DNA from 2 places in the Pandoraea oxalativorans genome. Region 2 is predicted to be linked to the other one. Evidence: predicted binding sites of a transcription regulator. Region 2 holds the regulator's gene; the other holds the start of a gene.
The links. Region 2 encodes HrcA, which represses chaperone genes, less so after heat shock. Its sites were predicted from a motif close to TTAGCACTCNNNNNNNNNGAGTGCTAA; they were not measured.
Positions count from the first base shown of each region.

Region 1 (7,623 bases), 1.7 Mb from region 2:
GGAGTACTACCTTGATCGCGAGAACGATCAGGATTTCGAGCGCAAAACGGGAAGGGCGGGTGCGCCAGCGACGGATCGTCCAGGCGACGAGGCCCGTGGCGGCCGCTGCTGCCGGTGAGGCCGTGGCGTGAGGCTTCGGACTGCTAGGAGAGTGGGTGTCCATCCGTGACGGCTCCTGGCGTCGAAAGTCGTGTTGTCAGGAACAGCGTCGACTTTCGGCGCATTTTGCCTTATCGCTTGAAAATGTCAAACCGCAGCGCACGGGGGCGGATGACACGCAGATGACGCTGGTTCGATGCGGATCTGCCGTTGCGGGCAACGACGGATGAGAAGCGGATTCGAGACAAGGGTCCTGCGCGGCGAACGGCCCCCGGGCCGTCCTTCGCACGCAGCATGGCTACGTACGAGCCGATTCTATCGACGGCCTCGGTCGCAGACCTTGCGATGCATCAAGTCGCGATCAGATGGCGGATGAACTTTCGAAGTCCAATAAAAAAGGTTCATCGCGCAATAGCGTGGAGGGATTTGACAAGTTTTCGTACTCTTGATGGCAGGAATTTGCCATCAGGAGTGCGTGGAGATGCTGGATCGCAAGCTGCTGGAGTCGCTGGGAGGCTGGCAGGGCTATGCCGTCGAACGCGTGGAGTGGCCCGAGGGCACAGGGCGCACGCTGTCGATCTATTTGAAGCCAACCGCCAAGGTGATGCTGTGCGAGCAGTGCGGCGCACGATGTCGCCAGGTCCATGAGACCACGGTGCGCCGGGTGCGAGATCTGCCGTTATTTGAGTACCGGGTTGTTCTTCATGTTCCACGCCGGCGCTTGTTGTGTGAGCAATGCGGTGGCCCGCGCCTGGAGCGGCTTACTTGGCTGGGTCGCTACCAGCGGGTGACGGATCGGCTTGCGGCGGCCTGCAGCCAATTGCTGCAATCGAGCAACGTGCAGGCGGTGGCGAGGTTCTTCGAGCTGGGTTGGCATACCGTCAAGACGCTGGACAAGGCCCGGCTCCGAGCGTCAGTGCGCGAACCGGATTGGTCCAGGATCGAGTATTTAGCGATGGACGAGTTCGCCCTGCATAAAGGGCATCGGTACGCGACGGTAGTCGTCGATCCGATCAGCAGGCAGGTGCTGTGGATCGGCCCAGGACGCTCACGCGAGACGGCTCGGGCGTTCTTCGAGCAATTGCCGCGTGGGGTCGCCCAACGCATCAAGGCCGTAGCCATCGACATGACTACGGCCTACGAGTTAGAAATCCAGGCCCACTGCCCACGGGCGGAGATCGTCTATGACTTGTTCCATGTCGTGGCCAAGTACGGACGAGAGGTCATTGATCGGGTGCGCGTGGATCAGGCCAACCAACTGCGCCAGGACCGTCCCGCGCGCCGGGTCATCAAATCGAGCCGCTGGCTGTTATTGCGCAACCGCGACAAGCTAGACCGGCAGCAGGCCGTCCGGCTCGACGAATTGCTGCAAGCCAACCAGCCGCTGCTGACGGTCTATGTCCTGAGGGACGAACTCAAGCGGCTCTGGTTCTACCGAAGACCTGCCTGGGCAAAACAAGCCTGGCACCACTGGTGCGAGCAGGCCGAGCAAAGCGGAATAGCCCCCTTGAACACCTTCGCTCAGCGTCTGAAAGGCTATCTGCATGGCATCCTGGCCAGATGCCGACATCGTCTAAACACCAGCATCGTTGAGGGCATTAACAACACTATCAAGGTCATTAAGCGGCGCGCCTACGGCTACCGAGACCAGGAATACTTCTTCCTCAAAATCCGCGCCGCCTTCCCCGGTAATGCTCAATGAACCATAAAAAAGCCCCGCGAACCTCTCGGGGCTTCACGGGGCTTGGGTGTCGGCGATGTTCCGTCGACTGGGAATCGCAGTGTCGTGTGGCAATTTGTCGCTGCCTCCGACACCCGATCCCGGTATTACGCGTAGGCTTGCAGCGCGCCTTTCATCTTCTTCATGGCGGCCACTTCGATCTGACGGATTCGCTCGGCGGACACGCCGAATTCGTCTGCCAGTTCGTGCAGCGTGGCGCCACCGCTGCCGTCGTCGGCGACCGACAACCAGCGCGCTTCGATGATGCGGCGGCTGCGCGGGTCGAGACGGCCTAGCGCCGTTTGCAGACCGTCGCTCTGCAGATGGTCACGCTCGCGCGCGGCGATCACGGCGGTCGGCTCCTGGTGGGAGTCGGCCAGATAGGCGATGGGGGCGAAGCTCGCGCTCTCGCCGTCGTCGCTGTGACCTTCGAGGGCGATATCGCCGCCCGACATACGCGTTTCCATCTCGATGACGTCTTCACGCTTGACGTTCAGATCGCGCGCGACCTGATCGATCTCTTCCGGCGTGAAGGCCTGCAAACCTTGCTTCTGGCTACGCAGATTGAAGAACAGCTTGCGCTGGGCCTTGGTCGTGGCGACCTTGACCGTGCGCCAGTTCTTCAGCACGTATTCGTGGATCTCGGCCTTGATCCAGTGCATGGCGTACGACACGAGCCGGACACCCTGCGTGGGATCGAAGCGCTTGACGGCCTTCATCAGGCCGATATTGCCTTCCTGAATCAGGTCGGCGTGCGGCAGACCGTAACCGAGGTAATTACGCGCGATCGAGACCACCAGACGCAGGTGCGAAAGCACGAGCTGGCGGGCGGCTTCAAGATCGTCGTTCTCACGCAGACGCTTGGCGAGCGACTGCTCTTCCTCGGCGGTGAGCAGGGGAATGCGATGGACAGCCTGAATGTAGCTGTCGATATTGCCCAGACTGCCCGGCAGCATCAACGCCGACGGGGCAAGTGCAAGGGCACGCGAATTCGGCGCCGTGCCGGTGGCCGGCGTCGTCGGATGCATGGTGGCGGCAGTACTCAAGTGGTGGACTCCTGGTTAGCCTCTGGGAAAGCATTTTAGCACTCTCTTTCGATGAGTGCTAAAGACGTTAGAACCCTTACCGGACGGGAAGTTTCCGGCTTCTTGGGGTTTTCCAGCACCCCCCGTCAAACGGGAGAAGTCACTGGCGCAAACGTGACCCGGATGGTGTAAATTGCAACCCAAGCCACGAGCGTAAAGTGATGGCGAAGGAAGGGAGGTCAGCATGGCGGGAAAGCACATTGACGCAGTACGGCAACTCGAATCGGCCCGCTTCGAAGCGATGATCGAAGGCGATGTCGACGAGCTGGAAAAGCTCCTCGCAGACGATCTGTTCTACGTGCATTCGAATGGCAAACGCGAGACCAAACGCGAATTTCTCGACGCGATCAGCTCCGGCCGCCGCCGTTACCTCGACATCGACGTCGACCCGAAAGCGCAGGAACTCCGTCAGTTCGGCGACACGGTGGTCGTCACCGGCAAGCTCAAGGTCGAACTGGAAACCGCGACCGGCTCGCTCGCGTCGCAAATGACCTACACGGCAGTGCACAAGCTGCTGGCCGAAGCCTGGCGCGTCATCTCCTGGCAGGCAACCCGTATGGCGTCGGCCGACTGAAAGGGTCAACCGTATTCGGATCGCTGCTCGATGCCCGCTTGAATTCTGACTCGGCCGGTACTCTCCGGGCGTCCTCTCCAAAAAGAAAATTAGACGTGTTTCGGGATGAAATGTTCCGAAAAACTCTAATTATTATGCGATTTTTGGATTTTGGGACGAATTTCGCGCGAGTTATACGACGTTGTGTGCGTATTTCGTCTCAACGAGGTGTTAACGCCGTTGTGTCGCCTGGCGGCCCTGCCAACGGACGTCACCCCCGTTCCTCGCTTTCAGCCGGTTAGCCCGACAGCGTGACGAATCACCTCGACCTGACGGGCGATAGGGGCGGGCACGGGCACCTCGCCCGCAAGCACCGCCTCGATCCACCGGGCCGTGGTCGGGGCGTCGGCCGCAGGTAGTGCTGGCGGTGCGCCGGTGGCGCCTTCTTCGGCTTCCTGCCATGACCGGTACGCCCCGTCCGAAAACCCGTCGATCGCCGACTGTCGTCGGGCGTCTGCGACCGGTTCGCCTTCCGTGCCGCGTGCGAGCAGCACCCCGGGGGCGGCGCTGTTGGCCGCATCGGCAAACATTTCGCTCAGCGTCTCCCGGTACTCCGGATGTGTGTAGTTCACGAGCCGCAGCGCCGGTCCGGCGAACGGCTGCAGAAGTTTGACGACGGTATGCCCGGAATTACGCACGCCCAACGCCGCACGCATCTCCAGGAGGCGTTCCAGCGCGGGCGAGAGCGCCGCGATTGGCAGATAGGCGACGCGGCGGGTGCGCAGGGCTTCCTCTGCCTCGGCGGCCGTCTGGCTCGCGGGATGACCGAGTTCCGCGAAGATCGCCTGCGTGCCGACGCGATTCGCGCCGCTGTGATGTTGTCCGTGCACCAGCACCGGGATGCCCTCGCGCGCGAGCAGCAGCGCCAGCAACGGCGTGAGGTTCGGTTGTTTGCGCGCGCCGTTGTAGCTCGGCAGCAGCACCGGCGGCGGGGCGTCGGCCGGGGCGACAAGCGGGGTGAATGTGGCGTGCGCAGCGTCGAGCATGGCGCGCAGTTCGACGGGCGTCTCGCCCTTGATACGGTACGCGATCAGCACGCCGCCCAACTCGGCGGGCGAGACCCGGTTGGCGAGGATGGCGTCGAACAGCGTGCGGGTTTCGTCCGCGCTCAGCGCGCGTGCGCCTTTCGCACCGCGGGCGATGATCTTGAGCAGCGGGGCGCAGGCAAAGGGGGCGGTGGAGGTCATGACGCGGTTATCGGTGGAATGCGGCTTCTGGTTCGTGGGCGAGTCGCTATCCATCATACGCAATCAGGCGTCACCGGGGCCAGCGCTTGCAGTACCATCTCGTGTTCGGGCGCGCTTGCGGACCCCTCGGATCGTCACGATTCGCGGTCGCCGCGTCTCCCCCAATTTCCGCTCTTCCGAATTTTCGATTTCGAGGTCAGCACCATGTCCACGCTCACGCTGTACAGCTATTTCCGCAGTTCCGCGGCCTATCGGGTGCGTATCGCCCTGAACCTCAAAGGACTCGATTACGACATCGTGCCGGTGCATCTGGTGCGCGACGGCGGCGAACATCTCAAACCGGCCTACCGTGCGCTCAACGTCAATGCGCTGGTGCCGACGTTTGTCGACGGCGACGTCAACATCCATCAGTCGCTGGCCATCATCGAGTATCTGGAAGACGTGCATCCGACGCCCGCGCTGCTGCCGTCCGACCCGGCCACGCGCGCGCAGGTCCGCGCGCTGGCGCTGGACATCGCGGCCGACATCCACCCGATCGACAACCTGCGCGTGCTGCGTTTTCTCAAGCACGACATGGGCGTGACGGAAGACCAGAAGAACGCGTGGTACGTGCATTGGATCGTGGAAGGGTTCAAGGCGCTCGAAGCGCGTCTCGCGGCGCAGACGTCGCCGGGCAAGTTCGTCGTCGGCGATACGCCGACGCTGGCGGATTGCTGCCTTGTGCCGCAGATCTATAACGCCAATCGCTTCAAGGTCGACATGACGCAATTCCCGCGCATTTCCGCCATCCACGCGCATTGCCAGACGCTCGAAGCCTTCCAGCGCGCCGCACCCGAAGCGCAACCCGACGCCGAGTAAGTGGCCGATGATCGATCCGGCTTTCTGGCGGGGCATGGCGCTCGGCGCCAGCCTCATCATGGCGATTGGCGCGCAGAACGCGTTCGTCTTGCGTCAGGGGATTTTGCGACGTCACGTCGGCATCGTCGTGACGGTCTGCGCGATTTGCGACATGGCGTTGATCGCCGCAGGCGTGGCGGGCATGGGCGGGCTGATTGCCGCTTATCCGCGCTTCATCACGATCGTGACGTGGGGCGGCGCGGCGTTCCTGTTCCTCTACGGCTTGCGGGCGTGGCGCGCGGCGTTTCGCGGCGCGGGGGCGTTGCAGGCGGACGGTAGCCGCGCGGCGACGCAGGAAATGTCCTGGCAACGCGCCACCGGTCTCGTGCTGATGCTCTCGCTGCTCAACCCGCACGTCTATCTGGACACGGTGATCCTGCTCGGTGGTATCGGCGCCCGCGAGCCGTCGCCGGCCAACGTGTGGTTCGCAGGCGGCGCGATGATCGCGTCCATCCTCTGGTTCACGGCGCTCGGTTACGGCGCACGTCTGCTCGCGCCGCTCTTCTCGCGTGCCCGTGCGTGGCAGATTCTCGACGGCGTGGTCGGTCTCATGATGTGGGGGCTTTGCGCGGGGCTCGTCGCGCAGCAGGTGTAACGTCGTTACGCAGACGAAAAGCAAACGGCCCGCCACGTGAGTGTGCGGGCCGTTTGTTTTGATACGTCAGCTTTGCGGTGTTGTTCGCGGCTTAGCCCAGCAGGGCGTCGGCGAACTCGCGGGCCGAGAACGGTTGCAGGTCTTCCACCTTCTCGCCCACGCCGATGAAGTACACCGGGACCGGACGCTGACGGGCGATGGCCGCCAGAATGCCGCCCTTTGCCGTGCCGTCGAGCTTGGTCACGATGAGACCGGTGAGCGCAAGGGCGTCGTCGAATGCCTTGACCTGCGTGAGCGCGTTCTGGCCGGTGTTGGCGTCGATGACGAGCAGCACCTCGTGCGGCGCGCCGTCGGCCGCCTTGCCCAGCACGCGCTTGATCTTCTTGAGTTCTTCCATCAGGTGCAACTGCGTGGGCAGACGGCCTGCCGTGTCCGCCATCACGATGTCGATCTTGCGCGCGCGGGCGGCGCTCACGGCGTCGAACACGACGGCTGCCGGATCGCCGCTTTCCTGCGCAACGACGGCGACGTTGTTGCGTTCGCCCCAGATCGCCAGTTGCTCGCGGGCTGCCGCGCGGAACGTATCGCCCGCCGCGAGCAGCACGGACTGACCGTAGTGCTGGAAGTGCTTGGCGAGCTTGCCGATGCTGGTCGTCTTGCCTGCGCCGTTCACGCCCGCAATCATCACGACCATCGGCGCTTCGCGGCCCAGCACGAGACTCTGTTCGAGCGGTTGCAGCAGGTCGACGAGCAGGTCGTGCAGCGCGCGCTTGACCTGTTCGCCTTCCGTCAGACGCTCGGCCTTGACCTTCTTGCGCAGGGCGTCGATCAGGTAGGTGGTGGCTTCCACGCCTGCGTCGCTCATCAGGAGGGCGCCTTCGAGCTCTTCGAACAGGTTCTCGTCGACCTTCACGCCGACGAAGATGCTCGTGATGCCCGAGCTCGTCTTCGACAGCCCGGCCTTCAGGCGGGTCAGCCACGAGCGCTTGGCGGCCGGCTCAGGTGCCGGCGCTGAGACGATTTCGCCGATGGCTTCGCCCTGCGCGTCTTTCACGACGACCGGGGCGGGCGGCGGGGCTGCCGGGGCGACGGGTTCAACAGGCTCAACGGGCGCGCTTTGAACGGCAGGGGCGACCGGCGTCGGCTGCGGGGCAGGCGTCGGTGCAACCGCAACCGGCGTGGGTGTCGTTGGGATATCGCCCCGCGCTGGCTCGGACTGTGCCGAATTTTCGGCAAGGCTGATGGTGGGTCGTGCGGGTTGCGCGGGCTGGACGGCTGGCGTCGGCGCGGCCGCGGAAGCGGAGGAGGACGGCGCGAGCGGTGCAGGCTGTGCGGGCGCAGCCGACCGAGCCGACGTCGTCGGCTGGTTTGTGGACGGCTGCGGATCCTGCGTCTGCGAAACGTCTGCGGAAGACGCTTCGGATTCG
Region 1 is NZ_CP011253.3:567,119-574,741, forward strand. It holds gene cydP (cytochrome oxidase putative small subunit CydP) at 1-163, opposite strand, end outside; gene MB84_RS02640 (ISL3 family transposase) at 581-1,801, shown strand; gene rpoH (RNA polymerase sigma factor RpoH) at 1,927-2,865, opposite strand; gene MB84_RS02650 (nuclear transport factor 2 family protein) at 3,089-3,478, shown strand; gene ybiB (DNA-binding protein YbiB) at 3,748-4,761, opposite strand; gene maiA (maleylacetoacetate isomerase) at 4,909-5,562, shown strand; gene MB84_RS02665 (LysE/ArgO family amino acid transporter) at 5,570-6,196, shown strand; gene ftsY (signal recognition particle-docking protein FtsY) at 6,288-7,623, opposite strand, start outside.
Region 1: a site for HrcA is predicted at 2,901-2,927, ahead of rpoH (RNA polymerase sigma factor RpoH). Genes of this name have one in related genera too.

Region 2 (7,623 bases):
CTTCCGCATTCTGCTGCTCGATTTGCAGGGCACGCTGTCGGTGGAGGCTATCGGCGACCGTCTCTCGGAACTGGCGGACATCATCGTCGACGTGACGATCTCGACGGTCTGGCCGCACGTGGCGACGCGTCATCGCGAGGTGCCGCGCTTCTCGGTCATTGCCTATGGCAAGCTCGGCGGCAAGGAACTGGGCTACGCGTCGGACCTCGATCTCATCTTCCTTTACGACGATGACGACGACCGCGCGCCAGACGCTTACGCTGCGCTCGCCCGTCGTTTCGTGACGTGGCTGACCACGCATACGGGGGCTGGCATGCTGTTCGATGTCGATCTGCGACTGCGCCCGAACGGCTTGTCGGGCTTGCTGGTCACGAACATCGAGAGCTTCCGTCAGTACCAGTTCCGCGAAGGCAATGCCAACACGGCGTGGGTCTGGGAGCATCAGGCGCTCACGCGTGCGCGTTTCTGTGCGGGCGACGAGACCATCGGCGCGACGTTCGAGAACATTCGCGCACAGGTGCTGGCCACGCCGCGTGAGGCGTCGGCGCTGGCGCAGGAGATCGTGGCGATGCGTCGCAAGGTGCTCGAAGGGCATCCGAACGCAACGAAACTGTTCGATCTGAAGCACGATCGCGGTGGCATGGTGGACATCGAATTCACCGTGCAGTACCTGGTGCTGCTGCACTCGGGCGCGCATCCCGCGCTGCTGCGTAATGCGGGCAATATCGCCTTGCTGCGCGAGGCGGCGCAATTGGGGCTGATCGATACCAGGCTCGCAGATGACGCAGCGGCGGCGTATCGGTTGTATCGCAAGCGTCAGCACAAGTTGCGGCTGGACGGTGTGGAAGCGGCCCGCGTGCCGGTCGCAGACGTCGAGGGGGAGCGGCAGGCCGTAATCGCGCTGTGGGATTCGGTGTTCGCAGACGCGGGGCCGGTTTGACGGTCTGGCGCGTGGACGGCGCTTGAACACAAACGCTTGAAAAACAACGGGCGGCCGATGATAGGCCGCCCGTTGTTTATCGAGGCATGTCTTTGTTGTCGACGACGCTCAGAGCGCCAACATCTCCCGCGCGTGCTTGCGCGTCGTCGCCGTAATCTCCACACCGCCCAGCATCCGCGCGATTTCCTCGACGCGTTCGGTGCGTCCCAGTGGCTCGATCTCGCTCATGGTCGTGTCGCCGTCGCTGCGTTTGCTCACTCGCAGATGCTGATGGCCGAGGGCGGCGACTTGCGGCAGGTGGGTGACGCACAGCACCTGACGTCCCTGACCCAATTCACGAAGCAGGCGACCGACCACTTCGGCCACCGCGCCACCGATCCCGGAATCAACTTCGTCGAAGATCAGCGTCGGCGTAAGACTCGCGCTGCTGGCGATCACCTGTAACGCGAGGCTGATGCGCGCGAGTTCGCCGCCTGATGCGACTTTGGCAAGCGGACGCGTCGGCACGCCCGGGTGTCCGGCGACGAGAAATTCGACCGTCTCCAGCCCGAACGACTGCGGCTCGGGGGTTGCCGTGAGTGCGACTTCGAAGCGTCCGCCGGGCATCGAGAGGTCCTGCATCGCCCGGGTGACTTCGCGCGAGAGCGAGGCCGCTGCTTTGGCGCGCGCCTTCGACAAGTCCTTCGCCAGCTTGAGAAATTCGGCCTGTGCGGCGTCGGCTGCGGCCTGCATGGCGGCCGTGTCGGCAGACGCCGTCAACTCTTCCAGTTGCGCGCGACGCGCCGCCAGTTCGGCGGGCAATTGCTCGGGCGTCACACGGAACTTGCGTGCGGCCGAATGCAGGGCGTCGAGTCGTTGCTCGACGACCGCCAGTCGTTCCGGATCGAGATCGACGCGTTGCGCGTAATGCGTGAGCGAATGGACCGCTTCGCGAAGCTGAATCTCGGCAGGTTCCAGCGCGGCGAGCGTGTCGGCCAGCCCGGCGTCGATCTCCGCAAGTTCGCGGATCTGATGCACGACATGGCCGAGCGACGGGACGATCGCGCCGTCGGCTTCGGCGAGTGCGTCGAGCGCGCCTTGCACGCCGTTGATGAGACTCGCCGCGTGAGAGAGCCGCCGATGCTCGGCGCTCACGTCGTCCCATTCGCCTTCCTGCGGTCCCAGCTTGTCGAGTTCGGACGTCTGCCATTCGAGACGTTCGCGCTCCAGTTGTAGTTCGCGGTCGCGCCCGCGCGCCTCCTCGCAGCGCTTAACGAGACGCCGCCACTCCTTGTGAGCGGTGGCAGTATCGGCGGCAAGGGTGGTCGCCCCCGCGTGCGAGTCGAGCAGGCGGCGTTGCGCGTCGGGGCGCAGCAACTGCTGGTGCGCGTGCTGGCCGTGAATGTCGACGAGCATTTCGCCGAGTTCGCGCATTTGCGTGAGCGTGGCGGGTGTGCCGTTGATGAAGGCGCGTGAGCGACCGCCGGCGTCGAGCACACGCCGCAGCAACACGCCGCCATGTTCTTCGAGCGTGAGCGCTTGCGCTTGCAGCCAGGCTTCGAGATCGGGGCGCGCTTCGGCATCGGCGGCGAATTCAGCGGTGATGTCGGCGCGCGTTTGCCCATTGCGCACCATGCTGGTATCGCCGCGCTCGCCCATCGCGAGCGCCAGCGCATCGATCAGAATCGATTTGCCCGCGCCGGTCTCCCCCGAAAACACGGTGAAGCCGGCGGAGAATTCCAGATCGAGACGATCGACGATCACGAAATCGCGAATCGAGAGACTGCGTAGCATGGGATGTCGGGTGAGGCGTGGAGTCAGTTCTGCGGCGTATCTTCGTCGGAGATATGCTCGTTCCAGTGCAGCTTGCGGCGCAGCGTCGCGTAGTAGTTGTAGCCGACCGGGTGCAGAAACGTCACCTGATGCTGGGAGCGGCCGACCAGAATCTGGTCACCCTGACGCAGTTCGGCAAACGACTGCATATCGAAATTGGCGCCGACTTCGCGACCGCCGGTAATCGTGATGACGATGTCGCTCGAATCCGGCAGCACGATCGGACGGTTCGACAGTGCGTGCGGTGCGATCGGCACGAGCACTACACCGCCGAGGCGCGGATGCAGGATCGGCCCGCTGGCCGACAAGGCGTAGGCCGTCGAACCGGTGGGTGTAGCGACGATCAGGCCGTCGGAGCGCTGCTTGTACATGAAGCGTCCGTCGACGTCGACGCGCAGCTCCACCATCCCCGAGATCCCCGAGCGGTTCACGACCACGTCGTTGAACGCCAGCGTCTCGAAGAGCGTCTGGCCGTCGCGTTCGATGCGTGCGGCCAGCAGGGTGCGTTGTTCGGCTTCGAAGTGTCCTTCTAGCATGGCCGGCACGACCTGACGCATCTCGTCGAGCGGAATGTCGGTGATGAACCCGACGCGGCCGTGGTTGACGCCAATGAGCGGCACCTTCGAGGCGGCGAGCTGACGGCCGACGCCGAGCATCGTGCCGTCGCCGCCGACCACGACGGCCACGTCGGCCTGTGTGCCGATTTCCTGGATGTCGAGGGTGCGGTACGGATCGGCACCTGCGCCGATGTTATGCGCGGTGTCGCGCTCGAAGACGACATGATGCCCACGCTGGGCGATGCATGCCGCGAGCGTGAGCAATGGTTCGGCGACGCCGTCGGCATGGTACTTCCCGACGAGCGCCACGGTCTTGAAGGGGCTCCCAGTTTTCATGCCGCCATTACACCATAAGTCGATGACAGCAACCATCGCCAACGCAGAGCCCGCAACGGTTCTCGTGTCGGGGTTTGCCGTACGCCGCGTACCGACGTTTCGCGTTACAATTTTTGCCATGCTAGATCAACGTGCGCAAACGCTTCTCAAAACCCTGATCGAACGGTACATCGCAGATGGCCAGCCGGTCGGCTCGCGCACGCTCTCGCGGTTCTCGGGTCTCGACCTGTCGCCCGCGACGATCCGCAACGTGATGTCCGATCTCGAGGCGATGGGTTTCGTGGCCAGCCCGCATACGTCGGCCGGACGCGTGCCGACGCCGCGCGCGTACCGTCTGTTCGTCGACACGATGCTCGCCGTGCGCCCGCTCGAAGAGGCCGTGCATCAGTTGGCGACGCAGGTGCAGACCAGTCTGCAACCGGCCGGCCCGCAACAACTGATCGCCTCCGCCGCACAGGTGCTCTCGCATCTGTCGCAGTTCGCGGGTGTGGTGCTGACCCCGCGCCGCAGCCAGACCTTCCGTCATATCGAATTCCTGCGCCTGTCCGACAAGCGCGTGCTGCTTATCATCGTCACGCCCGACGGCGACGTGCAGAACCGCATCATCCTGACGGAAAAGGACTACTCCCCGGCGCAACTGGTCGAGGCGGCGAACTACCTGAACGCCAACTTCGGCGGTCACAGCTTCGACGACGTGCGCACTTACTTGCGTGGCGAACTCGATGCGCTGCGCTCGGACATGAGCGCACTGATGCAGGCCGCCGTGCAGGCGGGCAGCGACGCCATGGCCGACACCACGCGCGAGAGCGTGCTGATCTCGGGCGAGCGCAACCTGCTGGGTGTGGAGGACCTGTCGTCGAACATGGAGCGTCTGCGCAAGCTATTCGACGTGTTCGAGTCCAAGACCGGCCTGCTGCAACTGCTCGACGTGTCGAGCCGCGCGCAAGGGGTGCAGATTTTTATCGGCGGCGAGTCGAGCCTCGTGCCGATCGAGGAGATGACCGTCGTCACGGCACCGTACGAAGTCGACGGCGAAGTCGTCGGTACGCTCGGGGTCATCGGGCCGACGCGTATGGCGTACGAGCGCGTCATCCCCATCGTCGACATCACGGCCAAGCTCCTCTCCAACGCGCTCAGTCATCACTGAGCGGCGCGCTGGCGCGTTCGCGCATCGGCCGATCCGCCGATTCGCCGATTCGCCCATTCCCGGTTACAACCCCGTAGCATTCCTTTACACGCTGTCACACGCGGCAGGGTTAGGCTTCAAGCGTCACTTGCGGCGAGGTCGTTTGCGTTCGTCATCGGGCTCACCGGAGGATTCGGACAGAACTACAAGGTGGCTGATCGCCAGCGCCTGCAAGCTGCGCACGGCATGCCCACCGAAAGGGCCCGGAGTGTTTATGAAATCTCTGATTTCCTGGCGGACGACGGTCCGCTCCCTTGGCGTCGGGCTGGCGCTGGGTCTGCTGGGCGCTGTAGGTGCGCCGGGGCTGGCGCAGGCGCAGAGCGCCGATCCGCCGGGGCGCGTGGCACGTCTGTCCGAGTTCGACGGCACCGTCACCTACGCCCCGGCAGGCACGAGCGACTGGCGCTATGCGGACCGCAACCGTCCGCTCACGACGGGCGATGCCATTTGGGTCGACCGCAACAGCCGGGCAGAGATGCACGTGGGCGGCACGGCCGTGCGCATGGGCGCATCGACAAGCCTGACGCTGTCCGCCGTCACCGACCAGAATGTGCAACTGAACGTAACGCAGGGCACCGTCGGTGTGAGCCTGCGCAGCGTCGATCCGAACCAGCCGTACGAAGTCGATACGCCGAATCTGGCGTTCGTGCCGCAACAGGCCGGTGAATATCGTGTGGACGTCGATCCGAACGGCGTCACGACGGTGAGCGTCTCGCGCGGTGCTGGCACGGCATATGGACAAGGGGCGTCGGTCCCGCTTCAGCAAGGGCAACGGGTCGCGTTCGTCGGTCAGAACCTGACGCAGCAGCAGACCGGCCCGCTCACGGCCGACGCTTTCGATCGGTGGATGCGCGATCGCGACGCGCGTGAAGACGCTTCCGTCTCCGCACGCTACGTGCCGCGCGACATGACCGGCTTTGAGAGTCTGGACGACTATGGCGCGTGGCAGGAAACGCCGAGCTATGGTGCGGTGTGGGTGCCGTCCAACGTGCCGTCGGGCTGGGCACCTTACCGCACGGGCCACTGGGCCTGGGTCGATCCGTGGGGCTGGACGTGGGTGGACGATGCGCCGTGGGGCTTCGCGCCGTATCACTATGGGCGCTGGGCTTACGTGGATGCCCGCTGGTGCTGGGTGCCGGGGCCGGTGGCGGTGCGCCCGGTGTATGCCCCGGCGCTGGTCGGTTGGGTCAGCGGCAGCAGTGGTGGAAATCAGTGGGGTGTGTCATTTGCCGCCGGGGGCGTCGGGCTCGCGTGGTTCGCGCTTGGCCCCCATGACCCGTACCGTCCGGCGTATCACGCCAGTTCGTCGTACATCACGAACATCAATCGCTCGACGATCGTTCGGACGACCAATATCACTAACAACATCAACGTCAACAATGTGTATGTGAACCGCAATGTGCGGGGCGCTGTGTCGACGATGCCCGCGCAGGCTTTCGTGCAGGGACGCCCCGTGGGCGCTCCGACTGCGCTGGCTGCACCGCGCGGCGCGCAGACGTGGCGCGTCGGCAATACGCCGGGTGTAGCCCCGGTGCAGCAGAGCGTGTTCGGCAACAGCCGTCCGGCAGCAGGTGCGCCGCCCGCAGGTGTGTTCAACCGGCAGGTGCTGGCCACGCGTGCCCCGGTCGCCCGTGGCATGCCGTCGCGTGAGCTGACGAGCAATCTGCACCCGGTGCCGAACGCTGGCGGCGCGCCGCTGGTGTTCGGTCAGAACGGGCAGCAGGTGCGCAATCTCGGCGCGGGCGGGCCGAATGGGACGAAGGGTCCGAATGGGCCGAATGGCCAGCCACGCATCGCCCCCCGGGTGACGGTCGTCAGCACGCATGGGCCGGTCGGTGCGCCGATTGGGGCGAACGGTGCGATGCCTGCGCAGCCCGCGCTGGGTGCGACCGGTGCCACCGGTGCCACCGGTGCGACGGCAGGCCATGGCGGCTTGCCCGCGACCGGCGCTGTGCCGCCGATGCATGGCGCGCCGGGGGTGCCCGGACAGCCGGGCGTCCCGGGGGCACCGGGCCATGCAGGCGTACCGGGTCAGCCCGGTGTGCCGGGAACGCCGGGGGTTCCAGGTGAGCCTGGCTATCCCGGCTATCCGGGACGCGGCGTTTATCAGAATCGTCCGGGTCCATCGGCGGTGCAATCCCAACCGGGCGAGCGTCAGCCCGCGCCCTCCGGCGTTCCGCATCCGCCCGGTGTGAACGGGGCCGCTCCGGGGCAAGGACAGCCGTCGGCACGCGGCGAAGCGCCGCAAGCCGTCCCGCAGCCGGGGCATGACGCCGCGCAGCGGGAGATGCAAATGCGTCGCCAATCACCGCAACCGCCGCAATCACCGCAAGCGCCCGCCGCACAGCCGGAAGCGCGGGGCGCACAAGCGACGCCCGCGCCGCGTCCGCAGCCGCCGGTGGAGCATGCGCAGCCCGCGCCGCGTCCGCAGCCTCAACAGGAACGTCCTCAGGCGCAGCCGCACCCGCAACCCACGCAGCGTGAGGGCAAACCGGAAGGAGGGGCGCGCGCCCCCGCGCATGAGGAACATCCGAGGGCCGACCATCGGTCATCTCACGACGACGAGCATCGGCACGGCTGAGGGCCCGCCTGCGCAAATAACCGTCATCCCCTCCGTCCGGTCGTGGACTGACCGACGGAGGGCGCATTCCGGCAGTATCGACTGTCACGACTGACGCCGGACGAGCCCCGTGTTTGCGGTAAAGTACGTTCCATGCGCTTCGATCCCGAACCTATTTCGCATGGCCAGTCCGGCAAGACCGCCGTACTGCTGATCAACCTCGGTACGCCCG
Region 2 is NZ_CP011253.3:4,509,642-4,517,264, reverse strand. It holds gene glnE (bifunctional [glutamate--ammonia ligase]-adenylyl-L-tyrosine phosphorylase/[glutamate--ammonia-ligase] adenylyltransferase) at 1-940, shown strand, start outside; gene recN (DNA repair protein RecN) at 1,049-2,713, opposite strand; gene MB84_RS19855 (NAD kinase) at 2,737-3,681, opposite strand; gene hrcA (heat-inducible transcriptional repressor HrcA) at 3,764-4,792, shown strand; gene MB84_RS30555 (DUF6600 domain-containing protein) at 5,046-7,412, shown strand; partial or broken gene hemH (ferrochelatase) at 7,545-7,623, shown strand, end outside.